Regions from separate parts of the Polaromonas sp. LjRoot131 genome, predicted to be linked through region 2. Evidence: riboswitches for the same ligand, from Rfam matches in the RefSeq annotation. Region 2 holds a riboswitch; the other holds the start of a gene.
The links. Region 2 has a riboswitch for glycine ahead of gcvT (glycine cleavage system aminomethyltransferase GcvT). Riboswitches for the same ligand answer to the same signal wherever they lie in the genome.
Positions count from the first base shown of each region.

Region 1: linked by a shared signal. The riboswitch ahead of ACSQ27_RS12505 (D-amino acid dehydrogenase) and the one ahead of gcvT (glycine cleavage system aminomethyltransferase GcvT) in region 2 are both predicted to bind glycine.

Region 1 covers NZ_CAXUPF020000002.1:425,774-435,031, reverse strand. Annotated here, with positions in the region: gene ACSQ27_RS12555 (hypothetical protein) at 1-355, opposite strand, end outside; gene ACSQ27_RS12550 (DUF1801 domain-containing protein) at 358-741, opposite strand; gene ACSQ27_RS12545 (hypothetical protein) at 765-1,145, opposite strand; gene ACSQ27_RS12540 (hypothetical protein) at 1,251-1,547, opposite strand; gene ACSQ27_RS12535 (hypothetical protein) at 1,650-2,069, opposite strand; gene ACSQ27_RS12530 (hypothetical protein) at 2,113-2,613, opposite strand; gene ACSQ27_RS12525 (CaiB/BaiF CoA transferase family protein) at 2,773-4,005, shown strand; gene ACSQ27_RS12520 (alpha/beta fold hydrolase) at 4,062-4,796, shown strand; gene ACSQ27_RS12515 (hypothetical protein) at 4,793-5,290, shown strand; gene ACSQ27_RS12510 (GrpB family protein) at 5,305-5,838, shown strand; glycine riboswitch at 6,033-6,141, shown strand; gene ACSQ27_RS12505 (D-amino acid dehydrogenase) at 6,243-7,562, shown strand; gene ACSQ27_RS12500 (DUF1737 domain-containing protein) at 7,632-7,841, shown strand; gene ACSQ27_RS12495 (DinB family protein) at 7,838-8,365, shown strand; gene ACSQ27_RS12490 (OmpW/AlkL family protein) at 8,404-9,003, opposite strand.
Region 2 covers NZ_CAXUPF020000001.1:391,324-400,581, reverse strand. Annotated here, with positions in the region: gene ACSQ27_RS01905 (hypothetical protein) at 137-562, opposite strand; gene denD (D-erythronate dehydrogenase) at 821-1,846, shown strand; gene ACSQ27_RS01895 (TRAP transporter substrate-binding protein) at 1,913-2,884, shown strand; gene ACSQ27_RS01890 (TRAP transporter small permease) at 2,999-3,493, shown strand; gene ACSQ27_RS01885 (TRAP transporter large permease) at 3,615-4,892, shown strand; gene ACSQ27_RS01880 (hypothetical protein) at 4,969-5,526, shown strand; glycine riboswitch at 5,881-5,994, shown strand; glycine riboswitch at 6,016-6,117, shown strand; gene gcvT (glycine cleavage system aminomethyltransferase GcvT) at 6,184-7,344, shown strand; gene gcvH (glycine cleavage system protein GcvH) at 7,383-7,748, shown strand; gene gcvP (aminomethyl-transferring glycine dehydrogenase) at 7,812-9,258, shown strand, end outside.

The DNA.
Region 1 (9,258 bases), on a different contig from region 2:
AAAAAAGCGACTCTCGGGTACCCAGCTTCCTGCCATCGATCTCGTTGGTCTGAAGCTTGAGCAGCCCCTCAGTGACATACCAGGGCCCCGAGCTCTTCTCTTCCTTGGCTTCTCCCGTGATGAGCTCCCGGGCCGAAAAAGTGCCCGAAGCATCGAGTGTCACCACCATTTTGATCTCGCGCTCGCTGGAATCTTTGGTTTCGTTGTACCAACTCCCGACGAGAGTCTCTTTTGCCTTCGCATCTTCCGGCGAATCGAGGCCCTCACAGCCCACGATCACAGCCGAAACCAGGAGTAGTACAGCGACACACTTCATTTTGTATAGATTCATTTCCGGCCCCTCCCACTCGGGCATGGCTAAAGCTTCGTCGGATCGCCAAGCGCCTTGTTCAGCCGCACCGCTTCTTTGGCGAGGCGGCGCGACAAGGCCGCGTTGACTTCATCCCCCTCGTGAAATTCCCTCGTCGCCATTTCGTACTTGCCACCAGATTTTAGAAGCTGATCCATTTTGCAAAGGCGTTGCCCTCGCCAGAAGCCGAACAGCACACGGCTTTCTTCGGCGCGAATAAGCAGCACAGGGCCATTCGACAGATAGACCAGGTGGCCCCACTTGATGACTTCGTCCAGCGCGGTGCCGGTCAGGACGGCCGCCCGCACCTGCTCAATCGTGGCACGCTGCCAGCCGGAGAGGGCGACGACGTAAGCCTCAGGGCTGGCGGCGGGAACGCCTTTCTTCATCATGGCAACTCTTCTCGATTGAGGGGTTAGGCCTCTGCATCCAAGACGCCTGCTATGGGTGGCCCTACCCGAGGCGCCCTGTCCTTGCCGGTTTCTATTGCATTGAGGACTTGTTGCAGTGTCATTTCCAGATCGTCTTGATTGCACAAGTACTCTCCAATGCTCCCGTAGCTGGAGTACCTGGAGCGGTTGAAACCGTCTTCAATGTCGTTGTACCAAACAACCATGTTTCCGATGACTGCAACAACCCAAAAGCCATTGCCCGCCCTTCCATAGGACGCTTCTGACCACTTCGCAGGTTCAATTCGAATGACCTCCCATAGCCTTGCCTGCGTAATATCCATCCGACGCTCTGCGGCGTTGATTAAATTCCACAGAGACGCCTCCGAGACCGGTTCCCAGTCCATAAATGTGCTTTCCTCGCTGAGGTTTCCCTGCGCAACAGTTTTGAGTCCGGTTGAACGCCGTTAGGCGGGTAGATTTGGTCGACGCGTGAGCATGAACCAAGATCGCTATAGCCGCAACAGTTGTTGAATGAAATCGACGGATGAAAGAATCGTCATAAAAATGAGAAAAGGAGTGACGACCATAAACAGCGCAAGTCGTATGAGGGAAACTGGCCAAAACTCCAAGAATTTTGTGGCTTTCCCTTGCCGAGAGATAAAGAGCTGATGAACCCACACAAAGGTGAGCAGTGCCGTCGTTGCTGCAGCCTGCAGTGTTCCAGTCATCTCCTGAGCGGTGTTTGACAGGAAGAACACAGCGCCCAAGGATGCGAGCGCGGGCGTAAAGCAAATCAGAGAGATCATCCAAAAGTGCCTGGCTATCCAAATAGCCCATCGCTGAAACGTCGGAGGTGTGCGCATCTTCTAAGACTACTGTTTGACTTAAGCGGAACGAAAAATTAGGAGTCACGGCAACGGAGAAAAATATTCGCGAAACTCCCATCTGCCCACGTGCGTGTAGATCCGGCCACTTTCGCAAAACCATTGCTGATGCTGCTCGACTCCCAACGTATAGCTTCGCAAAGTGACCCGGTTCGTTCCGCGCTCCATGACGTCGAACTTCTCGAAGGAGATATCCGCGCGAGTCTGCTCCCCTTCAAGGTACCAACCGCCATAGCCAGGCCCAAAGACCAGGACCAAGCTCCCGAAGAACTTGTTCTCGAAGAGTGCCCTGGCCTTCTCGGTGACCTCGGGATGCTTTCGCAAGTCTTCAAGTGTCAATGCTTCGTCGGACTTCCACCGTCCAACAAAACATTCTGGAATGCCAGCCGAGAAAGCACGGATGGGTATCAAAATCAGAGCGGTGATGACAAAGAAATTCTTCACGACGCCTCTTGTCCCCGCTTCGTCGGCTAAAACCCGTCGGCCGTCAGAATTCACCGCCGGCCATGGCGATGACAAACGCCACGACAAAAACGATTGCAAATAAGGCAATCAGGCCCCCGACCGCCGCCAGCAAAGGCTTGGACCAGCCACGCCGCGGATAAGCCTTTCCGAATTTCCCCAGGACAAATGCCTGCTGCGACTTGCCCATGGCGTAGTACCAGGTGATCAGCAGCGCAAAGGCGCACGCCCGTCCAATGGCGTCCATGCCTTTGGATTCCGGCAATAACAATGGAACGATGATAAGAAGCAGGACAAAGATAAGGCTTCCAATCACCCAGTTCTTCGAGCTTGCGGCTTTTTCCGGCTGCCCGAGGGCCTCCCAGTTGCGCATGTGAAGGTAAGCCCCAAAGATAGGGGTAAAGAGCAGGCTCCAGCTGGCGGCGGCATTGGGGTTCCAGAGTGCAGGCGCATGCTCGCCGGTCACCAGCTCGTCGATATCGGCGACTTGCGCCTGGGGTGGGGCATAAGGGTTTTGTTCAGGCATAAGGATGATTGTGGTGAAGGTTTTGCCTCGGCGCTTTCGCCGGATCACAAACATCTTGCGGGCGTTTGTGAAGCCGAGCCTGGGATATTAGGCTATGGTCCCGGGCATCGCCTCCTTCAATCAGAGGAAGTTACCCAGCGCTGGAGGCAAAATGTCCCCATGAACTCCTTAGACGGCATCCGCATCCTCGACCTCTCCCGCGTGCTCGCGGGTCCCTGGTGCACCCAGACTTTGGCCGACCTGGGCGCCGACGTGATCAAGATTGAACGCCCGGGCACGGGCGATGACACCCGGACCTGGGGCCCGCCGTTTTTGAAAGACGCGCAGGGCACCGACACCGAGGCGGCTTATTACCTGGGCACCAATCGCAACAAGCGCTCGGTGACCTGCGACATTGCGCAGCCCGCCGGCCAGGCGCTGGTGCGGGAGCTGGCGGCGCACTGCGACGTGTTTGTCGAGAACTTTAAGGTCGGCGACATGGCGCGTTATGGGCTGGACTATGCCTCGCTCAAGGCCATCAACCCGCGCCTGGTGTACTGCTCTGTCACGGGCTTCGGGCAGACCGGGCCTTATGCGGACCGCGCGGGTTATGACTACGCGATCCAGGGCATGGGCGGGCTGATGAGTGTGACGGGCGAGCGCGACGACCTGGGCGGCGGGCCGCAAAAAGTGGGTGTGGCGGTGGCGGATTTGATGACGGGCATGTATGCGACGGTGGCGATTTTGGCTGCGCTGCGTCATGCCGAAAAAACCGGCGAGGGCCAGCAGGTGGACATGGCGCTGCTGGACACGCAGGTGGCCATGCTGGCCAACCTGGGCGCCAACTATTTGGTGAGCGGCAAGGCGCCGGGACGTGCCGGCAATGCGCACCAGAACATCGTGCCCTACCAGGTGTTTGAGGTTGCGCCGGCGGCCGATGGCAGCAAAGACCATTTGATTTTGGCGGTGGGCAACGACTCGCAGTATGCGAAGTTCTGCGCGGTGGCCAAAATTCCGGAGTTGGCGACCAACCCGCTGTTTGCCACCAACCGCAACCGCGTGCAGAACCGCGGCCAGCTGGTGCCGATGCTGGAAGCGGTGATGAAAACGCGCGGCAAGGCCGACTGGCTGGCGGCGCTGGAGGCGGCGAAAGTGCCTTGCGGCGCGATCAACAGCCTGGCGGAGGTGTTTGCCGACCCGCAGATTGAGGCACGCGGCATGGTGACCGAGTGGCGGCACCCGGTGAAGGACGACTTGAAGCTGGTCTCCAGCCCGATGCGCTTGAGCGCGACGCCGGTGCGCACCGATTTGCCGCCGCCGCTGCTGGGCCAGCACACGGATGAGGTGCTGCGCGAACTGATGAACTATTCCGACGCGAAGCTGTCGGAGTTAAAGGGCGGCAAAACGATTTGACGCGGCTGGCCCGCACAAAGACCTGATGCAAATACCTGATTCAAAGAGGTGACGCGATGAAACACAATTTTGTTCTGGTGCATGGCGCCTGGCATGGCGGCTGGTGCTGGCGGCGTGTGGCGCAGGTGCTGCAGCTGGACCACCACAAGGCTTTTGCCGTCACACTGACGGGCCTGGGCGAGCGTGCCCACCTGCTCTCGCCGGCCATCAACCTCGATACCCACATCAACGACGTGATCAACCTGATCGAGGCGGAAGAGCTGCACGAGGTGACGCTGGCCGTGCATTCCTACGCGGGCATGATAGGCACGGCCGTGGCCGACCGCATGGGCGAGCGCCTGAAGCACCTGGTGTATGTGGATGCCGTGGTGCCGCAGCCGGGCGAAAGCTGGAGCAGCACGCACGACGCGGCCACGCAACAAAAGCGTATGGCGGGTGCGCAGGCCACGGCCAATTTCAGCTTTGCGCCGCCCGACCCTGAGGTCTACGGCCTGCAGGGCGCCGACCACGACTGGGTGCAGCGCCGGCAGACGCCGCACCCGGGCAACACCTACCAGGCACCGCTGGATTTTGACGTGAAGCGTGTGGCGGCCGTGCCGCGCACTTTTGTGAACTGCACAGCACCGGCGCTGGCGACCATCACCCCCAGCCGGCTGCGCGCGCGCGACCCTGCCTTCTGGGGCGGCGCCTGGCTGCCGAATTCGCGGGTGGTGGACCTGGCCACCGGCCACGACCCCATGGTGACCGAGCCGGCGGCGCTGGCGCATATCCTGCTGGAGTGCGCTGAATGAAGGCGGTGGGCCGACGCGGCTTTACGGCCGCGCTGGCGGGCAGCCTGGCGCTGCCCGCACTGGCATGGCAGGCGCGGATACCGGTCAAAGTCGCCACCCTGCCTGTGCCGGCTTCACTGCCTCAAGCAGCCCGGTTGGCCGAGAAACAAGGCGGGCCGCTGGTGCTGCTGGTCAGCCTGCCCGGTTGCCCTTATTGCGAACTGGTGCGGCGCAACTACCTTCTGCCCGCGCGCAATGAATCCGGCCTCGAGGCCTGGCAGCTCAATATCAACGACAACAGCACGCCGCTGACCGGCTTCGACGGCAAGACCACCACGGCGGCGGCATGGACCAAAACCTGGAAGGTGAGCTTCACGCCGACGGTGCTGTTCCTGGGCCCCGAGGGCCAGAAGCTGGCCGAGCCCCTGGTGGGCGTGGCAGTCCCGGATTTTTACGGCGCCTACCTCGAGGAGCGGCTGGAGATGGCGCGCACGGCGCTTTTCGCGCTGCGTTAGGAGCTGCTGACGCCATGACGGAACAGGAGTCGCTGCAGGCCGCCATTCACGAGGAAGTGGCGCTGCGGGCTTACGACCCGCGCTGGCCCGGCCTGTTCGAGGCCGAGCGTGAACGGCTGCTGGCGCTGTTTCCCGATGATTTCATCGCCGTCGAACACATCGGCAGCACGGCCGTGCCGGGGCTGGCGGCCAAGCCGGTGATCGACATCCTGGCCGGTGTGGCCTCGATGGCGGCGGCCAGGGCGCTGGTGGCGCCGCTGTGCGCGCAGGGCTATACGGCATCGGCCGAATTTAACGCCTCGCTGGTGGACCGCCAATGGTTGATGCGCTGGGCCGGCGGGCATCGCACGCACCACCTGCACCTGGTGGTGCATGGCGGCGAGGTGTGGGTACAGCGCCTGCGTTTTTGTGATGCGCTGCGCGCGGATGCTGCGTTGGCGGCACGTTATGCGGCGCTCAAGGCGGACCTGGCGGCCCGGTACCCGAACGACCGTGAGGCCTATACCGAGGGCAAGGCCGCGTTTGTGCGCGCTGTGTGTGAAGGCTGAACGCCCATACTGCAGCCTACTATTAAGCCGCTGAATCAGCCCGCTGGACCTGTACTGGACGCCGGATTCGCGTTTCGCAAATGAAGCTTCGATGGTAAATTCAAACCGTTCAAGCAGGAGAGCGCTGCCCCCAAGGGGCGGCCACCGAAGGCGCAAACTTCCATAATCGCTCAGGTCCCGTACTGCCCGGAAACACACAGCCGTCTGGAGAGACGCCGCATGCAAGGTGCGGTGCACCGAAGGAGCAAAGCCGATGCGCGAGCAGCGGCTGAATCTCTCAGGTACCAAGGACAGTGGAAGCGGCCGCAAGCCTGCGATGGCTTGGCGGTTGCCATGATTCTTCTTTGATTCAAGCACCCCCAGGCATTGCGCTTGCGCAACGTCAGTTCTGCTTGAAAAAAGGAATCGCCATGAAAGTCATGGTTTTGGGTGCAGGTGTCACGGGGGTCACGACGGCCTGGTATCTGGCGCAGCGCGGGCACGAGGTCACGGTGATCGAGCGGCGCGGCGCGGCCGCGATGGAAACCAGTTTTGCCAACGGCGGGCAGATTTCCGTCAGCCACGCGGAGCCTTGGGCCAACCCGGGCGCACCACTCAAGGTGCTGCAGTGGCTGGCGCACGAAGACGCGCCGCTGCTGTTCCGGCTGCGCGCCGATGTGAACCAGTGGCTGTGGGGCCTGGAGTTTTTACGCAACTGCACGCCGGCGCGCACCGCGCAAAACATCCGGCAGATCGTGAACCTGGGCATGTACAGCCGCGGTGCGTTGCAAAAACTGCGTGCAGAGCTGGGCCTGCAGTACGACGCGCAGACCCGGGGCATCCTGCACTTCTATACCAGCCAGGCCGAGTACGACGCGGCGCAGGAGCCGGCGCGCATCATGCGCGAGCACGGCTGTGAGCTTGACATGAAAACCGCCGAGGAATGCGTGGCGATTGAACCCGCGCTGGCCCAGTGCCGCGCCAGCATCGCCGGTGGCAGCATGACGCCCAGCGACGAGTCGGGCGACGCCCAGGCCTTCACCGCCGCGCTGGCCGCGCGCTGCGAACAGGCGGGCGTGAAGTTTCTCTACAACACCACCATCCTGGACGTGCAGGCCGCCGGCGGCCGGCTGGACGGCGTGCAGGTGGCCAGGGGCAGCGGCGAAGCGGGCGGGCGCGTGGAGACGCTGAAGGCCGACGCCTATGTGATGTGCCTGGGCGCTTTCAGCGCGCCCTGGGCCAAGCGCCTGGGCCAAAGCCTGCGCATCTACCCGGCCAAGGGTTATTCGGTGACGCTGCCGGTGATCAACGAGGCGGCGTCTTACCAGGTGAGCCTGACCGACGACGAGTACAAGCTGGTGTTCTCGCGCTTCGGCAAGCGCCTGCGCATCGCCGGCACGGCGGAGCTCAACGGCTACAACACGGACTTGAACCTGGTGCGCTGCCAGGCCATCGTGCGCCGCGTGCAGCAGCTGTTCCCGGAGATGACGGACGGCGAAGGCGCGCAGTTCTGGACCGGCCTGCGGCCGGCAACGCCGAGCAACGTGCCTTACATCGGCAAAAGTAAAACCTCCAACCTGTTCCTCAACACGGGCCACGGCACGCTGGGCTGGACGCATGCCTGCGGCTCGGGTGCGGCGATTGCCGACATCGTGAGCGGGCGTGTGCCGGAAGTGGATTTTGCGTTCACCGGTATGCCGGCGCCAGGCCGCGCCATGGCCTTGCCGGGCATGGCCAAGGCCTGAGGGCGGCGCTCATGCAGCGTTTGAACGGACACGGTAATATCGCCCTCCGTTCATTCGCCGCTTGCCGCCATGACATCACCCGCCACCACGCCGCCCGACGGCCTTCCCGCCTATCGCCTCCTCACGGGTCCCGATGACGCGAGTTTCTGCCACCGGGTCAGCGAAGCGCTGGCGCTGGGCTATGCACTCTACGGCTCGCCGGCGGCGACCTTCAATGGCGAGCGGGTGATCGTGGCGCAAGCGCTGCTCTGGCCTTCGGTGCGGAGCGACAAGCCATGAGCGCCCCCTTGAATACCGCCACCCTGCAGGCCATGGCAGATTTCCCGAACCAGCTCGAGCAGTTCTACGCGGCCATTCCCGAAAGCCACAGCCACTGGACGCCGCCGTCATGGGACGGCATCCCGAGCGAGACTTTTTCGGCGCTGGGCCAGGTCTGCCACGTCAGGGACATCGAGATCGACGGCTATCACGTGCGGCTTCAACGCACGCTCACCGAGACAAATCCGGTGCTCGTGTCGCTGGATGGCTACGAGCTCGAGAAGGAGCGCAACTACGCAACAGCCGATGCGCGGGAAGCCCTGGCGGCGTTTCGTGCGGCGCGCCTGAAAACCATGGCGATGTTGTCGGCCGTTACGCCGCAGCAGCTGGACCGCAGGGCGGAATTCGAAGGCTACGGCGCCCTGAGCTTGCGCAGCCTGGTGCATTACCTGTGCAGCCACGACCAGCAGCACCTGGCCGGCCTGCAGTGGCTGCTCGGCAAGATTGACGCGTCCCGCGCGGCAGCCGCTGGGCCCAATTTGTAACGGCGCTTGTCAGGAAAGGCGCCCGACCCCTCGCCTGCTCAGAAGCGCCAGCCAAGCCCCACGCCAAACAGGGTCGGGTCGGCCTTGAACGTGCCGATGTTGACGCCGCCCGCGGACACGTCGGTGCGGATGTAGACCTTCTTGAGGTCGAAGTTCAGGGACAGCTGCTTGCTCAGGGGAATGTCCACGCCGACCTGCAGCGCCGGGCCCCAGCTGCTGCGTTTGATGTCAACGCCGGCCGGCAGGCTGACCGCGCTGAAGCGGGTGTAGTTGATGCCCGCGCCGACATAGGGCTTGAAGGCGCCCGAACCCACCGGGTCGAAGTGGTATTGCGCCGTCAGCGTGGGCGGCAGGTGCTTGAAGCTGCCGATGGCGGTGCCGCGGGACGACAGCGTGTGCTTTTGCGGAACCGTCAGCACCAGTTCGACCGCGACCTTCGGGGTGAAGAAGTAGCTGATGTCGAGCTCGGGCATCCACTTGTTGTTGATGGCCAGCCCGAGGCCGGTGCTGTCGCCGTTGACGCTGTCCAGGCGGACGGCACGGGCACGGACCAGCCAGGGGCTTTCAACGGTTTGGGCAAAAGCGGCGCCCGACAAAAGGCCGCTGAGGGCAGCGGCAACGATGATTTGTTTTTTCATGGATAGGCAGCAGAAGAAGCGGGAACATTCCCGCCATTGATTGGAGCCGAGGGGCCTTTTGGGCGGCTTGATCTGGCGCAAATGCGGTTCACCCGCACATGCCATCAGCGCAAGCCTTGCGATAGGTCAAGCAGCCTGATTTGCAATGACGGCCCGGCAAGATTGACGCGTCCCGCGCCGCGAGCGCCGGGCGGAATTTGTAACACCGGCCATATCAGGAAAGTGGCTTTGCGCGCTACCTTGGTGCGCCATTTT
Region 2 (9,258 bases):
TGGTCTCTCCGTAAACGGAACCGAGAACGCCAGCGATTCCGACGGCCCTCGTCTCGTCCGTGTCACGAACTCGTACGAGGTCTCCAAATCCGATGGGCGAGCTACCAACTGTAGTCATAAGGTTTGACCTGCGAGGCTACGGCAAGTAGCGTTCGGGCTTGGACGTTCTGTGGAATGTTCCATCTGGGTCTACTCCCGCGCCAGTCAAGCAGGTGCCAATTTGGTGAATCTTTGCTGACTTTGGCAAGAACTCAAAGATCAGCGTACAGTAATTTCCCCCGCTATAGACACCAAGACAGTGATCTTCGGTTAGGGCTATCTCTCCCTCTGCCTTTGCTTGTATTGGTGCGTCTTGAAACATGTTACCCAGGACGATGAGGCGAAAGCCCGCGGTGTTCGGATTTCCCGTTGAATCAACAGACTCGATCTTCAGTTGGTCGCCGTGCGAACGAAAGAAAATGCCAGATGGTGTGCACTGCTTGGCCTCAACTGGAATGGCAAGCGTTGCACCAATGACAAAGAGAAGAGTCGGCAGTCCGCGAAGGAAAGACTTGTTGTTCATTTTGAGTTTTTCTCAGGTCGATGAAAAGGACCAAGCCTCTGCAAACCGATTCTAGGCGGACAGTCTGCTTACCGCCTCCTCAATACGGACGAGTGCAACCAATCAACCCATTCGGTTTGTTTGAGCATCGCATTCATGACCGTCGTCACGGGAGCCGACTCTCCGCCTTCGTGGAAACATGGCCTGGCTTAAACTGTGCGGCACGCCGGGCGCCAAGCTGCGGAGACCAAGAACAGTCATGACGGAGACAAAACACACATGAATATTGTCATCACCGGCGGCGCCGGATTCCTGGGTGCGAGGCTGGCCCGCCAGCTACTCGAACAGGGAAAACTTTCCCTTGCAGGCGCCGCGCCGCAAACCATACAGACCATCACACTGGTCGACCGAGTAGCACCGCCCGCAGCCCTGGCAGCAGACCCTCGGATTCGCGCGGTGGTCGGCGACCTTAACGAACTCCTCGAAAGCAGCGATACGGCATCGCAGGTCGTACGCGCCGACGACGCGCTGGTGTTTCACCTGGCCGCGGCCGTCAGCGGCGAGTGCGAAGCCGACTTCGACCTCGGCATGCGCAGCAACGTCGACGCCACGCGCGCGCTGCTGCAGGCCTGCCGCAAGCTGGGCAGCTCTCCCACCGTGGTGTTCGCGAGTTCGCTCGCGGTGTTCGGCAATTCGCCTGCGCAGCCCCTGCCGCCGGTGATCGACGACAGGACGCTGCCGACGCCGCAGAACAGCTATGGCATCCAGAAATTCATTGGCGAGCAGTTGGTGGCGGATTACGCGCGCAAGGGTTTTATACGCGGGCGCAACGTGCGGCTGATGACCGTCAGCGTGCGGCCCGGCAAACCGAACGGCGCGGCCTCCAGCTTCTTGAGCGGCATGATCCGCGAGCCGCTGGCGGGCCAGCGCGCCGCATGCCCGGTGCCGCGCGAAACGGCCGTGGCTTTGGCCTCTCCGGCACGAACGATTGAAGGGCTGGTGCGCGCGGCGGAGGCCAATGATGCCGAGTGGGGTGCGCGTACGGCGATCAACCTGCCGGCGCTGAAGACCACGGTCGGCGAGATGGCCGCGGCGCTGGAGCGCGTGGCCGGTAAAGAGGCCGCCGGCCTCATCGACTGGACGCCGGACCCTGCCATCGCCAATATCGTGGCCAACTGGCCGGCGGTCATAGACGCCGCCCGCGCCCGGGGCTTGGGCCTCTTGCCTGACCCCGACTTCGACAGCATTATTGCGGCTTACTTAAGCGAAAACCCGCGCACCGTGTCCAAGGCGTCGGCGCAATAATAGGTGTGCATACGGCTGCATGCCGTAGTCGCGGATTTTCTGAACAACGATTATTTTGGAGACATCATGAAAATTTCAAAACTGCTGCTCGGCATGGCTTTGGGCCTGGGTTTCATCGCGGCGGCAAACGCACAGACAACCATGCGGATCAGCATTTCCACGGCGCAGAATTCGCACCAGGGCGTGGCCATCGACACCTTTGCCAAGGAGGTCGAAAAGCGCACCGCAGGCCGCTACAAGGTCCAGACCTTCTACAACGGCGCACTGGGCGGCGAGCGCGAATCGATTGAAGCCGTGCAGCTGGGCACCCAGGAACTGGCTTTCTCGTCCACCGGCCCCATACCCAACTTCGTGCCCGAGACCAAGATCCTCGACGTGCCCTTCCTGTTCCGCGACAAGGCGCATGCACGCGCGGTGCTCGACGGCCCCATCGGCCAGAACCTGCTGACCAAGTTCGACGCCAAGGGCTTCAAGGCGCTGGCCTGGGCCGAAAACGGCTTTCGCCACATGACCAACAGCAAGCGCGACGTGAAGCTGCCGGAAGACCTCAAGGGCCTGAAGATGCGCACCATGGAAAACCCGGTGCATATCGCGGCCTACAAAGGCCTGGGCATCATCACCACGCCCATGGCCTTTCCTGAGGTATTCACCGCGCTGCAGCAAGGCACGGTCGACGGCCAGGAAAATCCGCTGTCCGTGATCATGTCCGCCAAGTTCGACCAGGTGCAGAAGCACCTGTCGCTGACCGGCCACGTTTATTCGCCCTGCATCTTCGTGATGAACAAGGCAGCCTTCGACAAGCTCAGCGCCGCCGACAAGACGGCCTTCGTCGATGCGGCCAAGGAGGCCACCAAGGCCAACCGCGCGCGCGTCGACCAGGACGATGCCAACGGCGTGGCCGAGTTGCGCGCCAAGGGCATGACCGTGATCGAGAACGTCGACAAGGCCAAATTCGTCGCCATGCTGGCACCCGTCAATGCCGAGTTCGAGAAGCAGTTCGGCAAGGCGAACATCGACGCGATCCGCAACTACAAATAAGGTACACGGCCGGCCGGTTTCGACCTGGCCCGGCTGCGCCCATTTGCCACCGAAGGCGCCCGCAGGCATAGCACTCGCGGGCGTTTTCCATATCCCTCTTATCCATGGCCCCCCATGAAACAAGCCTTCCTCACATTTGAACGGTGGACCACCGGCTTCTCGATGCTGGTGGCCTGCCTGATGCTGGTCATCGCCTCGGCGCTCGGCATGTTCCAGATCGTGACCCGCTTCGTCCTGGAACAGCCCGCCGAATGGAGCGAAATCCTGATCCGCCTGAGCCTGATCTGGATGGTCTTCATGGGCATCCCCATGGCCTTCCGGCAGGGCGCCATGGTCAGCGTGGACGTGCTTTACCGCTGGAGCCCGCCGCGCATCCGGCGCGTGCTGGACTGGTTTGTCTGCCTGGCCGCCCTGGCGCTGGTCGCCGTGATTGTCTGGTGGGGCTGGGACTATTCGCTGCGCGGCCAGGTGCAGTCGATGGCGGGGCTGGAGTCGGTCTCGATGTTCTGGGGCTATGTGGCCATGCCCGTGGGCGGCATGTTCTGCGTGATCGGCATCATCGGCAACCTGCTGGATCCGCAGCGCAACGAACTGGAAACCGCACAATGAAAACAGAAGCTGGATTTCACCTTCAAGCATGGGCCGCGGAACCGGCTTTGCCGGGCCGCAGGCGCAACGGCCCCCTCGGGGGGCAGGGAACACACGAAGTGAGTGACCGTGGGGGCCCGGTATGACCGCGGTGATGATTTCAACGATGGTGCTGTGCTTTGCGCTCACCGTCTCGGTGGCCGTGTCCATAGGCCTGGCATCCATCTTCGGCATCCAGGCATCCAACGCCAACATGCTGATCTCCGTCAAGGAGATGTTCTCCTCGATCAACAAATTTCCGCTGGCCGCGATTCCCTTCTTCATCCTGGCCGGCAACCTGATGGAAACCGGCGGCATCTCGCGCCGACTGGTGGAGTTCGCCAAAAGCATCGTGGGAGGCGTCCAGGGCGGCCTGCCCATGACCTGCGTGCTGACCTGCATGATTTTCGCGGCCGTCTCCGGCTCGTCCGTGGCCACCACCTTCGCCATAGGCGCCATCCTGATCCCGGCGCTCATCAAGCACGGCTACCCCACGGCCTATGCCGCGGCCCTGCAGGCCACCAGCGCGGAGCTGGGCGTGATCATCCCGCCGTCCATCCCCATGATCCTCTACGGCGTGAGCGCCGAGGTCTCCATCGGTGAACTGTTCATCGCCGGCTTCGGCCCGGGCCTGCTGATCGGCTTTGCACTGATGCTGTTTGTGCACCTGTACTGCCGCTGGAAGGGCTGGGGCAAACAGGACGGCGACGGCCGCTTGAGCTTCGGCAAGGCCACCTGGCAGGCCGGCTGGGCGCTGCTGATGCCGGTCATCATTCTGGGCGGCATTTACGGCGGCATCTTCACGCCGACCGAGGCCTCGGCGGTGGCGGTGTTTTACGCGCTGGTCGTCGGCATCGTGATCTACCGCGAGATCAAGCTGGCGGACCTCTACGTCATCCTGCGCAAGTCGGTGATTTCCAGCGCCGTGATCATGTTCATCATCGCCAACGCCGGGCTGTTCGCCTTCCTGATCACCCGCGCCGGCGTGCCGGACGCCATAGGCCACTGGCTGCAGGAGGTGCTGAAGTCGCCCGCCCTCTTCCTGTTGGGCGTCAACGCCGCGCTGTTCATCATCGGCATGTTCATCGAGACCAGCGCCGCCATCATCGTGCTGGCGCCCATCCTGGCGCCGGTGGCGGTGCATTTCGGCATAGACCCGGTGCACTTCGGGCTGGTGATGGTGGTCAACCTCGCACTCGGCATGATCACGCCGCCTTTCGGCGTAAACCTGTTCGCGGCCTGCACCGTCGCCAGAATTTCGCTGGACCGCATCGTGACGCACCTGCTGCCCTTTGTAGCGGTCATATTGGCTTGCCTGATGGTGATCACTTACGTCCCGCAACTCTCGCTGGGCCTGCGCGACCTGGTTTACGCCAAATAGCCCGGTCCCGAAGGGGATTCACGAAGCTGTCACGCCGGGCCGGCATGCTCGGGTTTTCATTTCAGGATGAAATCCCATGCAGCTCCACAAAACCGACCGTGCCCGCGCCGAGCTCAAGCCCGGCGTGAGAACGCTAGGCCAGCGCGAGCGCACCCTGCTGTTGATGGCCGACGGCAGCAAGTCCGCCCAGGACTTCCGCCCGTTGTTTGACGGCGACGGCGAGGCTATCGCCCTGCGCCTGCTGCGCGATGGCTTTCTGGAAGCGCACCCGGGCAAAACGTCCGCACCGGCGCCCGCTCCCAAACCCACACCCGCCCAGCTGCAGAACTTCCCGAGCCCCGAAACCACGCAGGCCATCCAGGTGTCGGCCGACCAGTTTGAGGGCAAGCGCTCGCTCGCCACCACCCGCATGTTCCTGTTCGACATCTGCGAGCGCATGTTCGCCCGGCGCGACCCGGTGATGGCCGAGCGCTTTCGCGAAGCGCTGCGCAACGCCAAGGACCGCGACAGCATGCTGGCCGCCTCGCGCGAAATGATCGAAGAAATCGAAAAAATCGCGGGCCACGAGCGTGCCGACTCCATCAGCGAGCGCATCGCCATGCTGCTGCCGCAGCACATAGACATCGTGGCGTAGCGACCTGAGAGCCGCGACCAAACCCCTGAGGTTTTACCCCCTCTCCCCCTGGGGAGAGGGTTGGGGTGAGGGCCGGCGGCGCAAATACCCCAAGTTTTCATGCATGAGCCGCGGCCCTCACCCCTGCCCTCTCCCAGAGGGAGAGGGAGTAAGAAAGAAACGGTGCGCTGCAGTCGTGTCTTTTGGTTTTGCTCCTTCCCCCGCTGGGGGAAGGCAGGGATGGGGGCTGTCGGCGCCTGATATTTCGCTGCGCGTGTTGAAGGCTGCGGCCCTCACCCCGCCTCTCCCAGAAGAACAGGACGCAAGACTTGGCCAGCATCGCCGGGAGGGTCTTGGGGGCGGCCTAAGTTACACTCGGCGGGGTCAGGAGAGAGTTTTCCCAGCGAAAACCGCCGAAGGCGCACGTACACCCCGGGGCAACCCTTTTTGGTGCACTGAACGCTCAGGCAAAAGGACTGGCAACCGCCCTGCGGCGCACCACGCGGCAAGGCGTTCCCTACTGGAGAGAGGCCGTTTTCAAGACGACCCACCGAAGGAGCAAATCCGCATCGCCGGGTGAATCTCTCAGGTAAAGTGGACAGCAGGGGCAGCCCATGGGATGAGAACCTGTTCAGGTTCTCAGGGCCATGAACCTGTTTGCCCCCCCCGGAGAATGTCTTGTCCGATTCGTCCACCTCTTCCGCCGTACCTGAAACCCTGCTGAAAACGCCGCTGCACGACCTGCATGTGGAGCTTGGCGCGCGCATGGTGCCCTTCGCGGGCTATTCCATGCCGGTGCAATACCCCGCAGGGCTGATGGCCGAACACCTTCATACGCGCCAGGCCGCCGGCCTCTTTGACGTGTCGCACATGGGCCAGCTGCGCCTGGTGGGTGCCGACGCCGCGGCGGCGCTCGAATCACTGATCCCGGTCGACGTGATCGACCTGCCCGCCGGCAAGCAGCGCTACGGCCTGCTGCTCAACGACGAAGGCGGCATCATCGACGACCTGATGTTCTTCAACCGCGACTACGCGAATGGCGGCGACATCTTCGTCATTGTCAACGGTGCCTGCAAGGTAGGCGACATCGCGCACATCCAGGCCAAAATCGGCTCGCGCTGCCAGGTCATCCCCATGCCCGAGATGGCGCTGCTGGCACTGCAGGGCCCACAGGCCGTCAACGCGTTGCAGCGCCTGGCCCCAGGTGTTGAAAAGCTGGTGTTCATGACCGGCGGGCGCTTCAGCGTCGCGGGCTGCGACTGCTTCCTCACGCGCAGCGGCTACACCGGCGAAGACGGCTTTGAAATTTCGGTGCACGCCTCGCAAGCCGAGACGCTGGCGCGCGCGCTGCTGGCCCAGCCCGAGGTCAAGCCCATAGGCCTGGGCGCGCGCAACTCGCTGCGCCTGGAAGCGGGCCTGTGCCTCTACGGCAACGACATCGACACAACGACCACCCCGGTCGAAGCCAGCCTCAACTGGGCCATGCAAAAAGTGCGGCGCACGGGCGGCGCGCGCGCCGGCGGCTTCCCGGGCGCGGACAAAATCCTGGCGCAACTGGCCGACCCCGCCACGCTGGCCCGCAAGCGCGTGGGCCTGGTGGCGCTGGAGCGCGTGCCCGTGCGTGACCACACCGAACTGCAAAGCACCGACGGCGCTTCAATCGGTGAAGTCACCAGCGGCCTGCTGGGCCCCACGATCAACCAGCCGGTCGCCATGGGCTATGTGAAACCCGAATTCGCCGCCCTGGGCACCCGCGTGAACGCCATCGTGCGCGGCAAACCCGTGCCCATGGAAGTCGCGGCCATGCCTTTTGTCCCCAACCGCTACTTCCGCGGCTGACCCCTGCCGTCCCCACCCCTTAACCCCTGGAGATTCTCATGACCGTCAAATACACCGAAGACCACGAATGGCTCAAGATTGAAGGCGACATCGCCACCGTCGGCATCACCGTGCATGCACAGGATGCGCTGGGCGACGTGGTGTTTGTGGACCTCCCCGCCGTGGGCACGACCTTCGCGCAGAAGGAAACCGCCGGCGTCGTCGAGTCGGTGAAAGCCGCCGCCGACGTCTACATGCCCGTGAGCGGCGAAGTGACGGCCATCAATGAAGCCCTGAAGGACGACCCGTCGCTGGCCAACAGCGACCCCATGGGCGCCGGCTGGTTCTTCAAGATCAAGCTGTCCGACCCATCGCAGCTTGACGCGCTGATGGACGAGACCCGCTACACGGCTTTCTCGGCCTGATTTTTTACTATCCTTTTCTCTGTTTTCTGACTCCTGGCTGCCAAGCCTGACACGGGACCCGACATGTTGATGCAAACCGCCAAGCCCCTGGGCGACCTTGAAAACCCCTCCGAATTCATCGCGCGCCACATCGGCATTGACGAGACCGACGAAGTCCACATGCTCAGCATCGTGGGCTCGGCCTCGCGCCGCGAGCTGGTCGAGGGGATCGTTCCGCGCTCCATCGCGCGCAGCACGCCCATGGCCATCCCGGCCCCGGTCACGGAAGCCGCCGCGCTCAAGCAGCTCAAGGCCATCGCGGCCAAGAACCAGGTGTTCAAGAACTTCATCGGCCAGGGCTATTACGGTACCTGCACGCCGGGCGTGATCCTGCGCAACATCCTCGAGAACCCCGCCTGGTACACGGCCTACACGCCCTACCAGGCCGAGATTTCACAGGGCCGCATGGAGGCGCTGATCAACTTCCAGACCATGGTCTGCGACCTGACCGGCATGCCGATCGCCAACGCCTCCATGCTCGACGAGGCCACCGCCGCCGCCGAAGCCATGACCCTGGCCAAGCGCAGCGTCAAAAGCAAGAGCAATGTCTTCATCGTGGCCGGTGACTGCCATCCGCAAACCATCGAAGTGATCCAGACCCGCGCCAAACCGCTGGGCATTGAAGTCAAGGTCAGCACGGCCTCGGCCACCCTGCCCCTGCTCATGGCCGAGGGCGACTACTTCGGCGTGCTGGCCCAGTACCCGGCCACCACCGGCAGCATCCACGACCTGCGTCCGCTCGCGGGCCAGGCCCATGTCGACGGCGCGGCCTTGTGCGTCGCGGCCGACCTGCTGGCGCTCACCTTGCTGACGCCGCCGGGCGAATGGGACGCCGACATCGTGCTGGGCAACACCCAGCGTTTCGGCATGCCCATGGGCAACGGCGGGCCGCACGCGGCTTACCTGGCCTGCCGCGACGAGTTCAAGCGCTCGCTGCCGGGCCGCCTGGTCGGCGTCAGCGTCGACAGCCACGGCAACCCGACCTACCGCCTCGCGCTGCAGACACGCGAGCAGCACATACGCCGCGAAAAAGCCACCTCCAACATCTGCACCGCGCAGGTGCTGCCGGCCGTCATTGCCAGCATGTACGCGGTCTACCACGGCCCGCAAGGCCTCAAGCGCATCGCCGAACGTGTGGCCGCCTACACCGCCGTCTTCGTGCGCGGCCTGCAGGAACTCGGCTATGAAATCACCAACACCGGCGCTTTTGATTCCGTGACGGTGAAGACCGGCGAGGCGACCAATGCAATCGCCGAGCGCGCGCGCAAGGCCGGTGCCAACCTGCGCTTTCGCCTGAACAACCACCTGGGCGTGTCGCTGGACGAAACCACCAGCCGCAAGGACATCGAGCTGCTCTGGTCCTTCTTCGCCAAACCCGGCCAGACGATTCCCGTGGTCAGCGCCTTCGAAAAAGGCGTGGAGTCGCTGATTCCCGCCGACCTGCGCCGCACCACGCCTTTCCTCACACACC